Regions from separate parts of the Shewanella sp. GD03713 genome, predicted to be linked through region 2. Evidence: predicted binding sites of a transcription regulator. Region 2 holds the regulator's gene; each other region holds the start of a gene.

Region 1 (4,924 bases), 470 kb from region 2:
AAGGAATGGCACGTAAGCTCTCGATACCGCCATCGACACGGCGTTTTGCCGGGCGACTGCCTAATGGTAGTTTGCCCAGTTCAACCTCTGGAGTGGCTGCACGGAAATAAGGCACAAAATCAGGCTCTTCACGGACAATACCGCGGTAAGCACTCACTGACTCCTCAGCAATACGCTCCATGCAATTGCGCCATTCCTGCTTAGGCTCAGGCGGCGGAAGCAAGGTCGCTTCTAACACCGCTGAGGTGTACAGGGCTAAGCTTTGCACCGCCAATTTAGGCAGGCCGAACTTAAAGCGGATCATCTCACCTTGTTCGGTAACGCGAATACGACCATCAACTGAGCCGGGCGGTTGCGACAGAATCGCTTTGTGAGCTGGGCCGCCGCCACGACCAATACTGCCACCACGACCATGGAACAGTGTCAGTTTAACGCCAGCCTGTTTACAGACGGCGACTAATTGCTCCTGTGCGCGATATTGCGCCCAAGCGGCTGCCATTACACCCGCGTCTTTGGCCGAGTCAGAATAGCCGATCATCACCTCTTGCATGCCTTTGGTGTAACCACGGTACCAGTCGATATCGAGCAGTGCGGTAATACACTCGGCGGCGTTATTTAAGTCGCTTAAGGTTTCAAATAGCGGCACAACACGCATTGGATGAGTGCAGCCAGTTTCTTTGAGTAGTAATAATACGGTTAATACATCTGAAGGCTTGCTCGCCATGGAAATCACATAGGAGCCCAACGCCTTAGCAGGATGTTTAGCAATTAAGCGGCAAGTGTTAAGCACTTCGGCCACATCGGCAGAAGGTTGCCAGTTACTCGGGATCAGCGGGCGACGGTTACTGAGTTCACGCAGCAAGAAGGCTTGTTTTTCGGTTTCATCCCAATGGTTAAAGTCACCCATACCTAGATAGCGGGTTAACTCTGCAAGTACATCGCAGTGGCGGCCTGCGTCTTGGCGGATGTCGAGCCGTAACATATGGATGCCAAAACAAGCGAGACGGCGCAGAATGTCGAGGAGTAAACCGTTAGCAATCAAACGCATGCCGCAGTCACATAAACTCTTATACAGCATCTCTAGCGGCGCTTTCAGATCGCTTTCTTGCCAAATCAGCGCCGATTTATCCACTTCAGGATTATGGCCCTCGATGCGGGCGTTTAAGTAATCTATGGTGTCGCGCAGTTTTTGTCTTAATGAGCGCAGCACAAAACGATAGGGTTCACAGCTATTGTTGGTAAACGCCATCAGCTCGCTGTTGGCTTCTTCCATCGATAACTCGCCAACCAGCAACACTATGTCCTTGAGGAATAAACGGGCGGCGGCATGGCGATTACGATCTAACACTTCTTGGGTGACTTTAGCAGTCACAAAGGGGTTGCCGTCGCGATCGCCACCCATCCAGCTTGAGAAGCGCACCGGTGCGATATCGATAGGCAATTGTTGGCCTGTGCGATCTTGTACTTGATCGTTGAGCTGCCTTAAAAAGTCGGGGACGGCATGCCAGAGGGATTCTTCAATGGTGGATAATCCCCAGCGGGCTTCGTCCACAGGTGTTGGGCGTTCACGTCGAATTTCATTGGTGTGCCAGATTTGGGCGATTAACTGGCGCAGACGCAGATTAATTTGGCGGCGCTCTCTGTCCGACAGTTGATTGTTTTCTTGCTCGGCGAGGCAATCCACAATCGCTGCATATTTTTGGATCAGTGTGCGGCGAGAGATTTCCGTTGGATGCGCGGTGAGGACTAAGTCGATATCCAGCGTTTTTAAGCAATCCAACATCTTGGTTTGATCGATACGGCCATTAAGCATGCGGCCAAGCAACTGTTCGACCGGATCCGGTACGCAAACCAGCTCATCGCAGTTACGGCTAATAGTATGAAATTGTTCGGATAAGTTTGCTAAGTTGAGGAATTGGTTGAAGGCTTTGGCAAAAGGCACTAACTCTTCATCGGGGAGCGCCGTGAGCAGTTCTAGCATTTGCTCACGTGCCGCTTCGTCGCCACGGCGGGAATCTTTTGCGAGTTTACGAATTTGCTCAACCTTCTCGAGGAAAGAATCGCCGAGGTGGGTGCGCATCGTATCGCCCAAGATTTGCCCTAACATACTCACGTTCGATCTTAACGACGCATACATGTCGGTCACATTGTCTGCCACATTACCTGCCATAGTTACTCCGAATTGAAAAATATAAAAATCCGCAATATACCCAAACAACCTGTAGGTGATGAGAGTCTTCAGGTCGCTTGGGTATATAGCCCGCTAGCACAATACCCACCACTGAGGGCAATGGTCAACAGCAGAACTTATAACTTATACGACTGGCTTATCTGATATGCAACTAATCGCGATAATTGTTGAAGAATATTCAATATAAATGCGAGCTAACGCAATATTTTATTATGTTTAGTGGAAGTGAATATGAACTGCATCATTTGCGGCTTTGCGGGGATGTGTATTCGGTGTTAATAAAAAGGACTGATTTTTCAGTCTTTCATCCATAGATAACTGAGTTATTAAGCAGTTAGTGAAGTATTGTGTTATTTGCTAAGCGTGCTTGAACGCAGATAAAAGACAAAATTTAATAAAAATATATATTCACATATATTGCATAAATAGATCTTTGTGGTAGTCTAGCCAGCAGTTGAGATGAGTCACCCCTTGTGACCTGTAGAGTAAATATCATGATGTATAGCGTTAAGCCGTCAGTGAATAAAATAACGACCCATTACGATTTCCTACGACGATAGTCTTGTCATCATAGATATACGCTGGTGCGTGTACGCTATTCATCTATTCTTTAAGTCTCTTTGATTCGGTTTATAAAAATACATATGAAAAACATCGCCATTATCGGTGCCAGTGGTTACACAGGCGCACAACTAACAGCTTTAGTCCATGCGGAGTCTGAATTATCGATTCAAGGTCTGTATGTCTCTGAAAATAGTTTAGATAAAGGTAGAGCTTTAGCAGATTTGTACCCTGTCTACAGCCACATTGACTTAGCTCTGTCACCACTGACTGAAGAAGCGAAGGCGAAGATCGTTGCCGAGGCGGATGCCGTGGTGTTAGCGACCGAGCATTCGGTGAGTTTGCATTTAACGGCTTGGTTCTATAACCAAGGTTTAGCCGTGTTTGACTTAAGCGGTGCCTATCGTTTCAGCGATGTGGCGCAGTACCCCAAGTGGTACGGTTTTGAGCATGAATATCCCGAAGTGTTGGCCAAGGCAGTCTATGGTCTAGCCGAGTGGAATGCCAAAGAAGTCGCCGCGACTAAGATGATTGCTGTGCCAGGTTGTTACCCAACAGCATCATTAACAGCATTGAAACCATTAAAGAATTTACTGACCTCAGCCTATCCAGTGATCAATGCGGTCAGCGGTGTGACGGGCGCGGGTCGTAAGGCACAGCTGCATACCAGTTTTTGCGAAGTGAGCCTCACACCCTACGGCGTATTAGGCCACAGACATCAACCCGAGATTGCCACTCAACTGGGGCAAGAGGTGATCTTCACGCCGCACCTAGGCAACTTCAAGCGCGGCATTTTAGCGACCATCACGGTACAGCTAAAACCAGGCACTACCACTGCCGATGTGGCTGCGGCATACAGTGTGTATGACCAAGCTCCGCTGGTGACAGTGAAACAGAACCAGTTCCCGAAAGTGGATGATGTGGTGCTGACTCCGAATTGCCACTTAGGTTGGAAGTTTGATGAGAACAGTGGCTACTTAGTGGTTGCCAGTGCGATCGACAATTTGATGAAAGGCGCGGCGAGCCAAGCCCTGCAATGCATAAAGATTCACTTTAACCTTTAACCGTTCATCCTTATTTAAGAGAGTCGTCAAGATGTCTACCAACAACTCAGTATTAGTTCTTAAAGTCGGCGGCGCCCTGCTGCAGTGTGAAATGGGGATGGCGCGTTTAATGGATACCGCCGCAGCAATGATCGCCAATGGTCAGCAAGTGCTGATGGTGCATGGCGGCGGCTGTTTGGTCGATGAGCAATTAGCCGCAAACGGAATGGAAACCGTCAAGTTAGAAGGCCTGCGGGTGACCCCGCCGGAGCAAATGCCGATTATTGCTGGTGCACTGGCCGGAACATCAAACAAGATCCTCCAAGGCGCAGCGACAAAGGCTGGGATTGTGAGTGTGGGCATGAGCTTAGCTGATGGCAACACAGTATCGGCCAAGATCAAAGATGAGCGTTTAGGGTTAGTAGGCGAGGTTTCTCCTAAGGACGCCACTTACCTCAAGTTTATTCTGTCCCAAGGTTGGATGCCGATTTGTAGCTCGATTGCGATGATGGACGATGGCCAAATGCTGAACGTGAACGCTGACCAAGCGGCGACGGTATTAGCTAAGTTGGTCGGTGGCAAGTTGGTGCTGTTATCGGATGTGTCTGGCGTGCTCGATGGTAAAGGTCAATTAATCCCTTCACTGAATGGTAAGCAGATTGCCGAGTTGGTGAAGCAAGGCGTGATCGAAAAGGGAATGAAAGTAAAAGTAGAAGCTGCGCTCGAAGTGGCGCAGTGGATGGGGCAGGCGGTTCAAGTTGCCTCATGGCGTGATGCAAGCCAATTAGTCGCATTAGCAAAAGGTGAGGCCGTGGGCACACAAATCCAACCATAAGCGGAGTAGGTTATGAAGCATTTACTATCGATAAAAGAGTTAACCCAGCAACAGTTGCTGGATCTGATTACCTTAGCCAAGACGATTAAAGCGAATCCCGCTGAGTATCGTCATGCGCTGGACGGTAAGAGTGTGGTGATGTTATTTGAAAAGCCATCCCTGCGTACTCGTGTTAGCTTCGATATCGGTATTAACAAGCTCGGCGGCCACTGTTTATACCTAGACCAACAAAATGGTGCCTTAGGTAAGCGGGAATCGGTCGCTGACTTTGCTTCTAACCTGTCCTGTTGGGCC
Region 2 (4,924 bases):
ATGGGCGGTGCAACGCAGCCGCAAATGCACGCGCAGATTATTGTTAATCTGATTGATTTTAAAATGAACTTGCAAGAAGCGGGCGATGCCCCCAGAATTTTGCACACAGGTTCGACCGAGCCTACGGGCGAGGTGATGAATGACGGCGGCTATGTGAGCTTAGAATCAGGCTTCCCCGTTGAAACCCGCCGTGAGCTAATTAAGAAAGGCCATGTGCTACGCGATGGTCTCGGTGATTTTGGCGGATACCAAGCCATTGGTTTTAATGCCGAAACGGGCGTTTACCGCGGCGCATCAGAGAGCCGTAAAGATGGTTATGCCGCAGGTTACTAAGGCATAATTCGCCTTTGGCGTAATGAACGCCGAAGCTTGCGTAAGACGAATTGACGAGGCGTAATGGCCTCGTCAATTTTTATATTCCAGTCTACAAACGTGTTTACATTACAAAGACGGACAAACTGTGCGTTACTTAATGTCATTTTCAGGTAAAGTTGCGGATAATATTGCCGAAAATGAATCGACAAAAGGGTGATAACCAGATGGATATTCAAAATATGCCGCGTGAACAGTTGGGTGTGTGTGCAGAGGGAAACTTACATAGCGTCTATTTGATGTTTAATGCGAGCGACAACGATAACGTTGAATCGCAATTGCGTCCCTGTATTGCCAACGTTGCGCAGTATATTTATGAGTTGACGGATCAATACTCCGACAGCGCATTCAATGGTTTTGTGGGCATAGGCGCCAACTATTGGGACAGCCTCTATCCCGATGCTCGCCCCGAGATGCTCAAACCATTCCCAGCGATGCAAGCGGGTAACCGTGAGGCGCCAGCGATCGAATACGATCTGTTTGTGCATATTCGCTGCGACCGCTACGACATTTTGCATTTAGTCGCCAACGAAATCAGCCAAATGTTCGAAGACTTAGTCGAGTTAGTCGAAGAGGAACGCGGCTTTAGATTTATGGATAGTCGCGACTTAACAGGCTTTGTCGATGGCACTGAAAATCCGAAAGGGCGCCATCGTCAAGAGGTTGCCTTGGTCGGGGATGAAGAGCCTGAATTTAAGGGCGGCAGCTACATTCATGTGCAAAAGTACGCCCATAACTTGAGTAAGTGGCATAGATTACCGCTTAAAAAGCAAGAAGATATTATCGGTCGTACTAAGCAAGACAACATCGAATACGAGTCGGAAGATAAGCCATTAACCAGCCATATCAAGCGGGTCAACCTCAAGGATGACAACGGCAAGTCGATTGAGATTTTGCGCCAGAGCATGCCTTACGGTTCGCTCAAGGAGCAAGGGCTGATGTTTATTTCAACCTGTCGCACCCCAGAGCACTTTGAGAAGATGCTCCACAGCATGGTGTTTGGCGATGGTGCGGGTAACCACGATCACTTGATGCACTTTACCAGTGCCTTGACGGGGTCTTCTTTCTTCGCCCCAAGCTTAGATTTTTTGATGCAGTTCGATAATTAAGCCTTTGTAAACCGCGACTCAACGCACTGAGCCTTAAAGCCTCAGTGCGTTTTTGTTTGTGGGCTTAACTCGCCGTCGTCCACTTGCTGAGATCCTGCTGCCACTGCTGGGCGGTAAAATCGATAAAGGCGCGCACCAGCGCTTGTTGATAACTGCGGGAGAGGTACACCGCCCAGAGGGTTTGCCCTGGCGCCGTGTATTCGGGGAGCACTTCTTGCAGTTGGCCACTGGCGAGATAGGGATTAGCTAAGTCACAGGGCAAGTAGGCAATGCCATGCCCGCGCAATGCGGCGCTAACCAGCACTCCCATTTCATTCGCCATCAGATTCCCCATTGGTTTAATCAGCTCACTCTGTTGCTCCTTGAGTAGCTGCCAGTGTTGCTGCGAGCTATGAATAAGGCAATTATGGCTGAGTAGATCGTTAGGGACGGTTAGCGGCTCGGCTTGAGCCAAGTAACTGGGCGCGGCGCACAGCACGGCATCTATGCTCATCAGTTTGCGGGCAATCAAATTCTCATCGGGCTGCTCGGTATAGCGCAGTGCCACGTCCACCCGCTCATCCACCAACTGGGCAAAACTGTCCGACATTAACAGCTGAATATTGACCTTAGGGTGCAATTTTATAAAGCGATCGACCACATCAAACAGACTGTGCTGCCCAAGCCCGACGGGCGTAGCGATGCGAATACTGCCAACTAATTCGGTGTTATGACTATGGGCGCGGCTTTCCATTGCGGCGACTTCGCTCAGCACCCGCTGACAATATTGCAGGGCTTCTTCCCCCTGCAGAGTGAGGCTGACGCTGCGGGTCGTGCGGTGCAATAAACGTAAACTCAGCCATTGCTCAATTTCTTGAATATGACGTGAAACCTGTAGGCGACTGAGATCGAGGTGTTCTGCGGCCTTAGTAAAGCTGCCACAGTTGGCCACTTCGATAAAGCTGCGCATGGCGGCGATTTTATCCATTAGTATCTCAATCTGAAATAATCATGCTCATTTATCGATATTTATCACGTGAAGTGTCGCAAGTAAACTGGTCTCAATTTAAATCAGTAGCGAGACTTATCAAATGAAAATTGCAGTATTAGGTGCATCAGGTTGGATTGGCGGAACCATTTTTAACGAGGCGCTGAGCCGTGGTCATGAAGTGGTTGCCTTAGTGCGTGACCCAAGCAAGCTTGGCGAAACAGCAGCAGAAGTGCGTAGTGTTGACCTGACTCAGCCATTGGAAGCCGACACATTTGCGGGTGTCGATTTAGTGATTGCCGCAGTGGGTGCGCGCGCCGAGCAGAATCACGGCTTAGTGGCAAAAACGGTCAATAATCTATTAGCCGTGTTGCCACAGGCAAAAGTGCCACGTCTACTTTGGGTCGGTGGTGCGGGGAGTTTAGAAGTGGCACCGGGAGTGACCTTGGTTTCAAGTCCAGACTTCCCGCCTGCCTATAAGGATGAAGCCTTGGCTCAAGGTGAGGCATTGAAGGCATTTCGCGCCGCCAATACTATGGTTAACTGGACTTTTGTCAGTCCAGCGGCAGAAATTTACCCAGGCGCCAGCGAAGGTCCTTACCGTTTAGGCGGAGATAGCTTCTTTACCGATGCGAATGGTCAGAGCAAGATTTCAGTGGCCGACTACGCCAAAGCGATGCTCGATGAAGCGGAAAACGTGGCGCATCCTAATCAAAGGATCAGTGTGGCTTACTAAGGCTATAGACTCTGGTCGACGACTAATGTCGATGAGTTAAGGTCAATAAGCTAAGGTTTGTGAGCTCGGGGTGACGAGTCTTTGTTCCAAGCAAGCGTCATTCAAGCCAACAGATAGGTCTTATGCTGTAACGTAATCGGGACACTAGCCCTGAAATGAGGGCAATGTTGGACTGAAAAGCGTACAGATAAAAGAGAACAGGTCAGCAAGCTGACCTGTTTTTTTATTCTGCGTAGTTGAATAAAGATTTGATGGTTTCCAAGGTATCGGCGATATCTTGGATGCTGGATGGACAAATAAAGATAGTATCGTCTCCGGCAATGGTCCCCAAAATCCCTTCTGGCTTACCGATGGAATCCAATAAACGGGCAATTAATTGCGCGGCGCCAGGGCTGGTGCGAACGACAATCATGGCTTGGTTATGGTCAACATCGAGCACTAAGTTCTTTAACGGGCTGCCTGCGGTAGGCACGCCTAGTTCAGCGGGTAAGCAATAAACCATCTCCTGCTTAGCGTTGCGGGTGCGTACTGCACCGAACTTGCTGAGCATCCGAGACACTTTCGATTGGTTAATATTGCTAAAGCCTTCTGCTTGTAAAGCGGCGACAATTTCACTCTGGGAGCCAAAGCGCTCCTCTTTTAAAATCGCCTTAAAAATTCTAACAAGGTCATCCTGATTCTTGGTCGTTTGCATAGTCTTATTCTTTATTCAAAAAAACAGGCGTATTTTGAATAGTTTTGGTCAAACTGTCAACAAATAACCATTATGACTGAATAAAAATGCAATTAACGGATGGCTGGATAGCCGTGTTGTCGGTATTGATATTGAACTAGAGTAAATATTCAACATTGGAATGCTCAGTTTCGCTAAAACTTTGTCTCCACGACTAAGGGATAATTGAAATTAACGTGACATTCCAGTAATGTGACGCCAACGGAAATTAGATCCATGTCACACATATCCGAGAAATAACGGAGATAACTATGAAAGTTGCTGTACTTGGTGCTGCTGGTGGTATCGGCCAGGCTCTCGCCCTACTGTTAAAAACTCAATTACCTGCGGGTTCTAAACTGTCTCTATACGATATCGCACCGGTTACTCCGGGTGTTGCGGTTGACTTGAGCCACATCCCTACTGCGGTTGAAATCAAAGGTTTTGCTGGTGAAGATCCAACGCCTGCACTGGAAGGTGCTGACGTTGTTCTAATTTCTGCTGGTGTTGCGCGTAAGCCTGGTATGGATCGTTCAGATCTGTTCAACATCAACGCAGGTATCGTTCGTAACCTGATCGAAAAAGTGGCAGTGACTTGCCCTAAAGCCTTAGTGGGTATCATCACTAACCCAGTAAACACCACTGTTGCTATCGCAGCAGAAGTGTTGAAGAAAGCGGGTGTTTACGACAAGAATCGTCTGTTCGGTGTGACGACTCTGGACGTTATCCGTTCTGAAACTTTCATCGCTGAGTTAAAAGGCTTAAACGTTGCTGACGTTAAAGTGAACGTCATCGGCGGCCACAGCGGCGTGACTATTCTGCCATTACTGTCTCAAGTGGAAGGCGTGACTTTCTCTGATGAAGAAGTCGCTTCTCTGACCAAGCGTATCCAAAACGCGGGTACAGAAGTGGTTGAAGCTAAAGCTGGTGGCGGAAGCGCGACTCTGTCTATGGGTCAAGCGGCTTGCCGTTTCGGTATGTCTCTGGTTCGTGGTCTACAAGGCGAAGCTAACATCGTTGAATGTGCT
Region 3 (4,924 bases), 330 kb from region 2:
CCTACAAGGACGAACAGCATGACAAACCCAATTCAAGCCGAAGTACTCAAACGTGTTGCCGAAGTGTTTGACCAGCACGTACCGTTTCATAATTTATTGGGTCTGGATATCAAACGCTACGACATAGATGGCGTCGAAGTGGTGATTAATATGAAGCCAGAACTCATTGGCAATATTCACCAACAAATTCTCCACGGTGGAGTCACTGCCACCGTGCTCGATGTGGTAGGAGGGCTCACCGCCTTTGCGGGACTGGTTGCTAGCCGTGATGATTGGACTGTGGAGGAGTTACAACAACGGTTGCAGACCTTAGGCACTATCGATATGCGCGTCGATTACCTGCGCCCCGGGCGTGGACAGGTTTTCACTGGCACGGGCAGCGTGATCCGTGCCGGCAATCGCGTCTCAGTGTGTCGCATGGAGCTTCATAATGAGCAAGGAACCCATATCGCCTTCGGCACTGGCACTTATATGGTTGGCTAGTCCGTTGTCACACATCGTTTTTTAGAAATTTTTTACCGCATTCATCATCGATAAGTTAAAGGAAAACACCTTGATTATTCAGGTGTTTCCCTCTGCTTTTTGCTGAGCACAGGTTATTAGAGACATCCTGTAACGAAAAAGGCGACCGCACACACCTTGAGTCAATTCCCATAGCCTCCTACAATCGCCGTCCTGTTGTCCTTCGAAGATGTCTCATGCCTGATACTGAATACCGCAAAGGGATCCTACTCGCCGTCAGTGCTTACTGTATGTGGGGATTTGCGCCCTTATATTTCAAACTACTCCACCATGTTTCGGCGACCGAAATTTTACTGCATCGGGTGATCTGGTCATTTGTGTTTATGGTGATCATCATGCTGTTTATCGGTGGCTTTGGAAAGCTGCGCCAACTGTTTAAACAGCCAAAGCAGTTACTCGTGCTCACCATCACCTCCCTGCTGATTGCCGCCAACTGGTTGATTTTTATCTGGGCCGTGAATAACGATCATATGCTCGATGCCAGCTTGGGTTACTTTATTAACCCCCTACTGAATGTGCTGCTCGGCATGCTGTTTTTAGGTGAAAGATTACGCAAGTTGCAATGGTTTGCCGTCGCGCTGGCGAGCGCTGGCGTGCTTATTCAGTTGATTTCATTCGGTTCAATCCCCATTGTTTCCCTCGCCTTGGCGGGCACCTTCGGGGTGTATGCGCTGCTGCGTAAAAAGGTCAACGTGGATGCAAAATCGGGTCTGCTAGTCGAAACCGCTATCCTGCTACCGGTCGCATTGGTTTATCTGGTCGCGACTTTAGATAGCGCCACGGCGAATATGCTCACCAACGATTGGCATCTTAATTTGTTATTGATGGCGGCGGGGATTGTTACCACAATTCCACTATTGTGTTTTGCCGGTGCAGCGGTACGCATCCCATTGTCTATGCTCGGCTTTTTCCAATATATCGGCCCGAGTATTATGTTTATCCTCGCGGTAACCTTATTCAATGAACCCTTCGATGCCGAGAAGAGCATCACCTTTGGTTTTATCTGGAGCGCCCTGTTGGTGTTCACCTTCGATATGGCCTATAAACGCAAAACGGCGCGATAACATCACGCCGCAGCCGACAGTTGCAAAAATAGTGGTTAAGTGAGCGTGTACTTAGCCTGCTATTTTTGTAGCTGGGTGATCAACCTTTCGCCCTCGGGCACAGACAAAAGCAGATTGTAGCCTCGCGTCGTTGGCACTAGCACTAGCTCGGATTTATCCGTCACAGCCACAAATGCCTTACCCTTCCCTTTTAGATTAAACCAGCCGAGTTGAAACCCTGGCATACCTATACCATTGGTCTTAAAGCTGGGCGCTAAATCCGCCTCCAGCTTCAAGTCGATAATGCGCGCCTGCTCGACCAGCAGCTCGGAGCGTGCTAACTGCACTTTATAGAAGGGAATATCAAGTTTTAGCTCTGTGTCGGTTAGCGCGATTTCAGCATTATGGGATTGATAAAACACCCAAGAAAATCCGCCAATCATCACTAACAAAATACCTAAGCTCGCCGATTTAGCCACTTTCGGCATAGGTTTAACCCACAACATCCACAGTACGCCAGCTAAGCCTAACAACAAGATAATAAAGCTTAAAATGGAGATTTGAGTCAGAGGCGCGAGGGAGAAAAACTGAGTCACCATGGTGGGCAGTCCTTAAGGAAGAAAAGCTTAATCTGCCAACAAAGACATATTATGTCAACAAAAATGCCAGCGCTAGGCTGGCATCTTATCAAGCGTGCAAAGCTTACAGATCGAGGGCGAGAATTTTAGAGCGGCGCTGGTAGTTATACAGCTGCTTTTTCTTTTGCGGTAAGGCTTCCACATCTTCAATCACAAAGCCATGCTCTAAGAACCAGTGAATGCTGCGGGTCGTCAAGGCAAACAAACGGGAATAACCGCGGCTACGCGCCTGACCTATGATGTTTTTCAGCAGCAAACTGCCCCTATCCGCATCGCGATAATCTGGGTGCACCACCAAACAGGCAAACTCCCCGGCGTTATCCTCTTCAAAGGGATACAGGGCCGCACAGCCAATGACTAAGCCATCACGCTCAATCAACATAAACTGCTCGATCTCAATCTCAAGCTGCTCACGACTGCGGCGCACCAAAATGCCTTGCTCTTCCAAGGGACGAATTAAGTTTAGTACGCCACCAATATCGCTAATCGACGCGCGGCGCAGACGCTCAGCGCTTTCTGTCACGATTTGCGTACCTATGCCTTCACGGGAGAACAACTCCTGCAGCAAGGCGCCGTCATCGAGGTAACTGACCAAATGACAACGTGGTACACCATTGCGGCACGCATCAATACTCGCCTTGAGGAAGGCCATGGTGCCCACACAGGCTGAACCTTGCTCAGCGAGCTTATTAAGAATGTTTTGCGCGTCATTTGGCATTAATTCGGCAATCACATCGCCATTGCGATCGAGGATGCCGTTTTGCGAACTAAAGCCAATCATCTTATCGGCCTTCAGCTTGATCGCGACTTGAGTGGCAATCTCTTCGGCGGTGAGGTTAAAACTTTCGCCAGTGACGGATGCGGCAATCGGCCCCATCAACACGATACAGTGGTTATCGAGCTGACGCTTAAGCCCTTGAGTATCGATACGGCGCACTTTGCCGCTTAAACAAAAATCAACGCCATTATCGACCCCCAGAGGCTGGGCGATCACAAAGTTACCGCTGACTAAGTTGATTTGCGCGCCTTGCATCGGCGTATTACTGAGACTCATCGATAAACGTGCCGTGATATCAAACTGCAATGCGCCCGCGACCTGTTTGATCACTTTAAGCGAGTCTTCATCGGTGATACGTACACCTTCGTGGTAGGCGGGTTCAATCCCATTGGCTGCCAATGCCGCATCGATTTGCGGCCTCGCGCCATACACCAACACCACTTTAATGCCTAAACTGTGCAACAGGGCCACGTCATTTAAAATGCCGCGAAATTGATTTTGTGCTAAAGCCTCGCCACCCAACATCACCACAAAGGTTTTCCCTCTATGGGCATTGACGTAAGGGGCAGAATGACGAAATCCATCAACCAGTTCAGTGGTACGCACGCGTTGTTTACACCTCATATTTGAGCTGGCAATGCCAACATGACACACCAGGAGTGAATGACTAAAACACGCGTATAGTATTGCATTTTAATTCACCAATAAAGAATTTATTCTCATTAAAATGCAGTTTTAATACAATAAAGTGCTTATATTTTCAAAAAATTGCATTTTTGATAAATGATCACATTTTTTTAACTCGATGTGATTTAGCTGCACTGGCCAAGTATGGGACAGATTTATCTCAACTTGATGACTTGAAGCCAAAAAAAGACCAAAAAAAAGCCCCTTAGATAAGGGGCTTTTCTCGAAACACTAAACAAGGATTACTTGATTTTTGCTTCTTTGTAGATAACGTGCTGACGAATAACTGGATCAAATTTTTTGATTTCCATTTTTTCTGGCATGTTACGCTTGTTTTTTTCAGTTGTGTAGAAGTGACCAGTTTTAGCTGTAGAAACTAATTTGATCTTCTCACGATTACCTTTAGCTTTAGCCATGATCTATTACACCTTCTCGCCACGGGCACGAAGTTCAGCAACAACAACTTCAATACCTTTCTTATCGATCAGACGGATACCTTTAGTAGATACACGTAACTGTACGAAACGTTTTTCTTCTTCTAACCAGAAACGGTGGTTTTGCAGGTTAGGTAAAAAACGACGACGGGTCGCGTTTTTTGCGTGCGAACGGTTGTTACCAACCATCGGCTTCTTGCCAGTAACTTGGCATACTCTTGACATGTCAGTCTTCTCCAAAAAACAATTTTAACGCTCGAGCATTAATGTACCTCGTATGGCCGTCGCCCGAGGCACAAAGAGGGCGCATTTTATACACGATCATAGAGGTAAGATCAAGCGTTAGATTAATTAATCCAGCCTCGTTCCGCGAAGGAAACTATCTCTCGATCACCAACAACCATATGGTCCAGTAAGGATACGTCTATGGTTGCTAACGCATTTTTTAATCGCTCAGTTATTCGTCTGTCAGCCTGACTGGGCTCGGCAATACCAGACGGATGATTGTGACACACTATGACGGCAGCAGCCTTTTTCTCCAGCACTAGGCTCACCACTTCACGTGGATACACCGAAGCTGAATCTATTGTTCCGCGGAATAATTCGACGAATTGAATCACTCTATGCTGGCTATCCAGCAGCAAAATTGCGAACACTTCATAGGAGCGGTCAGCTAATTGTCTCATTAAATAATCCCGAGTTAAATCGGGATTTGTCAAAACCTGACCTCTCTGCAGGTTTTCTTGTGCCACACGCCTCGCTAATTCAGCCGCGGCTTGAAGCTGGGCGTATTTTACAGGTCCCACGCCCGGAAGTCGACAC

Evidence for each region. The regulator ArgR, encoded in region 2, controls arginine synthesis, uptake and breakdown. The targets are predictions, from matches to a motif close to ANTGAATANNTATTCANT.
Region 1: argC (N-acetyl-gamma-glutamyl-phosphate reductase) is a predicted target of ArgR. The motif match lies at 2,587-2,604, and genes of this name have one in related genera.
Region 3: argA (amino-acid N-acetyltransferase) is a predicted target of ArgR. The motif match lies at 3,667-3,684, and genes of this name have one in related genera.

Annotation. Positions count from the first base shown of each region.
Region 1 is NZ_JAOCIW010000001.1:4,539,170-4,544,093, reverse strand. Features, by position in the region: gene ppc (phosphoenolpyruvate carboxylase) at 1-2,170, opposite strand, end outside; gene argC (N-acetyl-gamma-glutamyl-phosphate reductase) at 2,836-3,816, shown strand; gene argB (acetylglutamate kinase) at 3,848-4,630, shown strand; gene N5E87_RS19875 (ornithine carbamoyltransferase) at 4,643-4,924, shown strand, end outside.
Region 2 is NZ_JAOCIW010000001.1:4,064,963-4,069,886, reverse strand. Features, by position in the region: gene ggt (gamma-glutamyltransferase) at 1-333, shown strand, start outside; gene N5E87_RS17830 (Dyp-type peroxidase) at 540-1,481, shown strand; gene N5E87_RS17825 (LysR family transcriptional regulator) at 1,546-2,448, opposite strand; gene N5E87_RS17820 (NAD(P)-dependent oxidoreductase) at 2,552-3,184, shown strand; gene argR (transcriptional regulator ArgR) at 3,408-3,878, opposite strand; gene mdh (malate dehydrogenase) at 4,169-4,924, shown strand, end outside.
Region 3 is NZ_JAOCIW010000001.1:4,393,328-4,398,251, forward strand. Features, by position in the region: gene N5E87_RS19205 (thioesterase family protein) at 19-483, shown strand; gene rarD (EamA family transporter RarD) at 699-1,586, shown strand; gene N5E87_RS19215 (PH domain-containing protein) at 1,646-2,164, opposite strand; gene argA (amino-acid N-acetyltransferase) at 2,268-3,587, opposite strand; gene rpmG (50S ribosomal protein L33) at 3,911-4,084, opposite strand; gene rpmB (50S ribosomal protein L28) at 4,091-4,327, opposite strand; gene radC (DNA repair protein RadC) at 4,450-4,924, opposite strand, start outside.